DNA from 2 places in the Coprobacillus sp. genome. Region 2 is predicted to be linked to the other one. Evidence: a T-box and tRNA genes for the amino acid it is inferred to sense, from the RefSeq annotation. Region 2 holds a T-box; the other holds one or more tRNA genes.
The links. The T-box of region 2 lies ahead of leuS (leucine--tRNA ligase). A T-box ahead of a tRNA ligase gene usually reads a tRNA of that ligase, here a tRNA-Leu.
Positions count from the first base shown of each region.

Region 1: it has a tRNA-Leu gene. The T-box ahead of leuS (leucine--tRNA ligase) is inferred to sense a tRNA for this amino acid. The anticodon was not compared.

Region 1 is NZ_CFJNYH010000037.1:25,136-28,557, reverse strand. It holds gene AC5M21_RS12590 (hypothetical protein) at 1-630, opposite strand, end outside; gene AC5M21_RS12585 (hypothetical protein) at 677-1,051, opposite strand; tRNA gene AC5M21_RS12580 (tRNA-Leu) at 1,176-1,260, opposite strand; gene AC5M21_RS12575 (L-cysteine desulfidase family protein) at 1,385-2,653, opposite strand; gene AC5M21_RS12570 (spore germination protein) at 2,710-3,422, opposite strand, start outside.
Region 2 is NZ_CFJNYH010000021.1:21,224-24,645, forward strand. It holds gene leuS (leucine--tRNA ligase) at 1-1,472, opposite strand, end outside; T-box leader at 1,507-1,716, opposite strand; gene AC5M21_RS08775 (ATP-binding cassette domain-containing protein) at 1,760-3,422, opposite strand, start outside.

The DNA of each region.
Region 1 (3,422 bases), on a different contig from region 2:
TAATAAACCTTTTAAATAATCAATTAGAGATGTAAATCTTTTCTTTCTTTCATCAGAATTCCCATCCTTTCCATCGCGATAGTTGAAATATCTCTTTTTATTAGAGACTGTAACAATTACTTTGATTGGTTGTCCCTTTTTATCCTTTTTTACATCCCCTTTTTTACAACGATGAATCGCATCAGGATTATTAGCCTTTGTAGTCCTTCCAGTATTTTTATTTATATACATATCACGTTTGTAACATTGTTCTTTTTCTTCAGGTTTTTCATAAATATGTCGGTCAAAGGCTATAACATCTATATATCGACCATTTCCTTTAGTTATAAACTTATATAAATAACAGATTACTTTATAATTAAGACTCACTTTTAACATAAAATTTTTAACTATTTCATGCTCTTGTGATTTTGTTAATCCAATTGGAATCATAATTCTTAAAGAAACTGCATATATTTTTTTCTTATGATTTCTATAATCTTCATAACTTAGTAATGTATTAATTGCTTTATGAGGATTAATCATATTAGAATAAAATTTTTCTTTAATAAAGTCCGTTATAATACAACGTTCATGAATATCTAAACGCTGAATAAATTGTCCATTAAATTCAAGATTTGTTGTACTCATAATACCTCCAGTGGGTTCCTTGCTTTATATAAACATTAAAGGAACTTTAATGATTTTTAAATTTTTCAACTTTTTCAGGAGTATTTTTAAGTTCCTGGATAAGCGAAATATAATAATTAACTTGATTCATAATGTCATCACCTACAATTGTATTAGATTTAGCAATAGCAACTTTTTTTCTAGCTTCCCTTGATTTAGGTAAGTCATACTTAGGTCGAATATACTGTCTCGCATATTCAATGAGTTTGAGTTGCATTTCCTGATCTTCAGCAAAAAAGTTGACCATAATTCTAATAAGATAGGCTTCTTTTTCTAATTCTGAATACTTAGTCAGCATTTTTACTAATAAAACTTCATCATCACTCGGATATATTTGCCATCTGGCAGTATCTGAACGTGGTAATAATACTTTTTTCTTCATTTTCTCACCTCCTTTTGTTTTAAATACGAAAAAAAGCGATATTCTTTAACGAATATCGCTTGCATAATTATTTGTAATATTAATCTACACAGTCCCCGTCTGACATTTTTTTTCAAAAAACAGATGGTGCCCGAGGTCGGACTCGAACCGACATGACGCGAGTCGCAGCATTTTGAGTGCTGTGCGTATACCAATTTCGCCACTCGGGCATCGTGTGCTCAATTATTATATTATAGAATTGTAGTAAAAGTCAATAGGAAAACTATCATTTATAACAAAATGAAATAGTCTTCATTTCAAAAAGAGAAATCAAGACTATTTTTATATATAATATTAATCACACATCATTTTAATAATTTCTTTATCTGTTTCTTTCATTCCATCTCGAGATAAACGTCCAATATTACGAATTGTATTTTCAACACCTTTACAAACAATCCCATCGCCACCTTTAAACTGGCAGCCATTTTTATACATATAATAACCAAGAATTCCAGCATCTACACTCTCAGCTATTTTGGCAGCACATGAAGGCTTTGCTCCATCACATACAATTCCCGAATTAATGGCTAAGGCATTAACCAATGTATGAGCAATTGTTTTATAATCGCCACCTTTAAGATAAGCAATCCCACAGCCTGCCCCTACACCTGCGCTGACAGCTCCACAATAAGCCGATAATCTGCCAATTCCTGTTTTCTGATGAATTGTACATAAGTTAGATATAATCAAAGCACGATATAATTGTTCTTGTGTTGCCTTTTCTTCCAAAGCATAAATAATAACAGGTAAAGATGCTGTCATTCCTTGATTTCCACTACCAGAATTAATAATAACTGGCATTTCACAACCGCTCATTCTTGCATCACTGCCTGCTGCTGCATAAGCTTTTGCTTTAATCTTGACATCATCACCATAAGTTTTTAAAAGGATACTTCCAATATTAGCACCCCAGTTATTTTCAATCCCTTCCTTAGCAATCGCATAATTACAATCAATTTGTCTTTGTAAAACGTCTTGAACATCCTCAATAGCAACTGTTGTTGCAAATTCATAAATATCTTTGACATTTAATAAACTACGATCAGTTAACGAAGAATCACTTGATGCAACCACACCAGATTCATAAAGAACTTCACCATCTTTTTCAATATACACAATATTTGTATGATAGCCAGCAATACGAACTTTGGCATTATGATAAATACCATGAAGATGAACACAAATATCTAAAGCACAATCACTTTCAATGGCTTGAACTTTCATTGATATCGAGTCTAAGAAATGACGCATTTCTTCTTTTTGTAAATTTGTAACAATAGAAATAACTTCTAATACCTTTGTACTATCACCAGCCACAATTCCTGCAGCAACACTCGCCTCAATACCTTTTAAGCCACCAGTATTAGGAACAATAACACTCTTGACATTTTTAACAATATTTCCACTGACAAAAATATCTACTGACTGAACCTCATCTTGCAGTGTATCAAAGCACTTACTTGCACAATATGCTAATGCAATCGGTTCAGTACATCCCATTGCCGGAACCAATTCCTCTTTTAAAACTTGTACATATGTTTGATAAATATGTTTTTCCATTCTTTCCACCTCTTTATAGACATATTCTAACACGCTCATACAAAATAAGAAAGGCATCATTTGCCTTTCTTAGGTTTTCTAATTATAAATTGTCCTAGTTTTTTAAGATCTAATGGAAATAATGGTGATAAATAAGACATTCCAAAAGGCTTCAATCTTGCCAGATAGACCCACAAAAAGATATTAAAAATAACAAATCCAAAGATATTGAATAACATTATACTTACAATCATCATCACTTTAATATATTTATTTGTTAAGGATAACTCATAGTTTGGTGTTGCGAATCCACCAATTGCTCCAACCGCACAAAAGAGCAAGATTTCTTCTGAAAAGAATCCTAAATCAATAGCAAATTGTCCTAATAATAAAGCAGCAATTAACCCCATCGCATTAGATATGGCTTCTGGTGTATGAATCGTTGCTATTCTTAATAATTCAATAGATAATTCAACCAGTAATATCTGGATAAAGAATGTCCAGTCCCATTGCATAAAAGAAACAGATAGTGACCAAACAGGAACAAGATAAATGGATAATAAAACAGCACTTAAACGAATAATACGAATAAATGTTCCAATCAATGGTGTTTGACGATGCTCTTCCACATGTTCTAGAATTTCAAATATTGTCGTTGGAATCATTAAGACAGATGAAGATGTATCACAAATAATTGCAATATATCCATGCTGAATATGCGTTGCTACAATATCTGGTCTTTCACTATATCTCACCAAAGGAAAAGGATTATAGTTTTGATCTAAGATAA
Region 2 (3,422 bases):
CCTGGCATTGTACTTGTCTCACGTTTTCCTTTTTGACCATTCACATCTATATTGACCCAATCTGTCGCTTTATCGAGTGGTGAAGCACCAGATTTAGAAGGTGAATAATCTTCAAGTGGAGGTAAAATCAAAGGCAACTGGTCATCTGATAATGCCACTGATGTCCCATCTTCAAAATTAATAATTGGAATAGGTTCTCCCCAATATCTCTGACGAGCAAAAATCCATTCTCTTAAACGATAATTAATTTTTTGCTGACCACAATGATGTTCTTTTAGCCATTGTGTCATCTTTGCAATGGCATCTTCTTTATTCATACCATTTAAGAAATCAGAATTAATATGTAATCCATCTTGTGTCCATGCTTCTTTTGAAACATCTCCACCCTCAAGCACTGGAATAATATCTATACCAAATTTCTTTGCAAATTCGTAATCACGCTCATCATGCGCTGGAACAGCCATGATTGCACCAGTTCCATAACCAGCCAAAACATAATCCGAAATCCAAATCGGAATCTCTTTTTGATTCACTGGATTGATTGCATAAGCTCCAGTGAAAACCCCAGTTTTATCCTTATTTAATTCTGTACGCTCCATTTCTGATTTTGTTGAACATGCCTGGACATAATCTTCAACAGCACTTTTTTGAGAAGCCGTTGTTATTTTAGCAACCAATTCATGTTCTGGTGCCAATACACAGTAAGTTGCTCCAAATAAAGTATCGCAACGTGTTGTAAAAACGGTAAATTTTTCATCATGTCCAGCAACCATAAAATCAACATGTGCTCCAATTGATTTACCAATCCAATTTCGTTGAATTTCTTTTGTTGATTCAGGCCAATCAATTGTCTCTAAGCCATCCAATAATTTCTCAGCATATTTTGGAATATCAATAACCCATTGCTTCATATTCTTTCTTACAACAGGGTACCCACCACGTTCACTTTTTCCATCAATAATTTCATCATTAGCCAAAACAGTTCCTAATTCTTCACACCAGTTCACAGGAATATCAACATTTCTAGCCAATCCATCATTATAGAGTTGTTTAAAAATCCATTGTGTCCATTTATAATAATCAGGATCACATGTTGAAACACACTTCTCCCAATCAAAAGAAAAGCCTAGCATTTTTAATTGTTTTGTAAATGTTGCAATGTTTTCTAAAGTAAACCCTTCTGGATGATTTCCAGTTTTAATAGCATACTGTTCAGCAGGTAAGCCAAATGAATCAAATCCCATTGGATGTAAAACATTATATCCCTGCATTCTTTTCATACGTGACATAATATCAGTTGCAGTATATCCTTCTGGATGACCAACATGTAAACCTTGACCAGATGGATAAGGAAACATATCTAAAGCATAATATTTTGGCTTAGAAAAATCCCAGACATCTGTATAAAATGTTTTGTTGTCATCCCAATACTTTTGCCACTTCTTTTCTATTTGTTTGTGATCAAACGGCATAATTCATCCTCCTTAAAATATAAAAAGTCCTCCATCTAAGGACGACTTTATCGCGTTACCACCTTAGTTCATATATATTTTCATATACATGCCCTTAACACCTTAACGCAGTGATACGGTAAAAACTACTCCATTCATCTTTACATCTCCAAGGCGAGTTCATTGCGGTTTTTCACTTGCTTCCACCTTACACAAGCTCTCTGCAGAAACCCATACAACTACTATTCCTTTTCATTGATTTTACATATTCAACATTATAACATATGATTTTTGAATTTCAACTCTTTTTAATCTTTTAAAGCAGCAATTGTATTCAATCTAAAAACATAAAGCAATGGTGGTAACTGACTTATGAAAACAAGAAGAAAAGAAGCACTATACACAAACAACAATAATTCATAATCAAAAGACAAAGTCAAATGATTATTCAATAAAAGCTCTTGACTCATGACATTAACAAGTGATAACAACTGATAATATAATCCAGTACATATCATTTGAGCACTTAAAACAATTTCCAAGGATTCAAATAATACAATCTTTAATAAATGCCAACGCCTCGCACCAAAACAAATCAGAATCGCAAAATCCTTTTTCTTTTGGATAACATTTAAAAACATCACTTCTCCAATTAAAAAAAGTGATGACAATATAGCCAGACCAGAAAATATCATCAAAACAACTCTCACCTGCTGCATAGATTGTGAAATATTTTGAGTTGTTGTCGCTCCAACTTCTAAAAACTTATAATCCGGATACTGCTTTTTCAATTCTTTAATAATTTCACTACGCTGATAATCTTTATGAATATAAATCATCCCTAAATCACTTTGTATATCCTTTTCATCAAATTGATAAACATCTTTTAAAAGATGAATATAGGCATTTTCTCTTTGATAAAGAGTATCTAGTGCTGTCGTCTGATTGGTAATTCCAACAACCTGATAAGCAATTGATTTCACTTCATTTTGATATTGATACCAAGCATAAACTTTCTTATTAAGCAATGTTGATAAACTTTCATCCTTACACAAATGTTGAGCAGTAGAAAGAGAAACAATGATTTCATGGTCCTCTTGAGGATATTGCCCCATATCAAGTTGTATGTCCTGATAAGGCGAAGCATCATCACCAATAAAAAGAACCTGTGAATCCTGATACCTTTCACCAACAAAACCGATTCCTAAAAATTCATACTCCTGAAGATACAGTTGTGTCCTTGTAATAGAGGGTTGAGACTGTAATTCATTCACAAAATCAAGTGTCAATGATTGATGATTATGTGCTTGAAAACTAATACATGAAGAAGGAATTAAAGAATATATATAATTTTGTATCTGAGTTTCCAATCCTCTACTCATTGTGAGTGTCATAATAATACATAGAAAAGATATCGTTAATCCAAATATTAATTGTAAAGAGCGCCCTTTGTGAGATTTTAATGACATCCATGATAATCGTAAAAGTGGAAAAATTTTTTTATGACGTGAGACTATCTTATTTTGAGTCAACGGTGTATGGCGGAAACATTGATGACTTTCAATCTTTCCATCACACATTGTATAAATCTCATCACTATACCTTTCAACCAACTTTAAATCATGCGAAACAACAATGACCAATCTACGTTTTGACTCTTCCTTTAACAGGTTCATGACTTCATCTGCATGAACTGGATCAAGTGATCCCGTTGGCTCATCACATAATAAAATATCACTTGGCTGATAACATGCACGCAAATAAGCAATTCTTTGCCTCTGACCCAAAGAGAGGGATGACATCTTTAAATTCTGAAAATCATCAATATCTAAATTTTCTTCTCCACCACCCCTTTGGAAAAATTGTGACATCGTTATATTTTGATGAACAGAAAGCCACATAATCAAATGAAATTGCTGAAAAATAAAACCAATATGCTTTTGAGAATAATGCGATAAATGTTTTTTGACA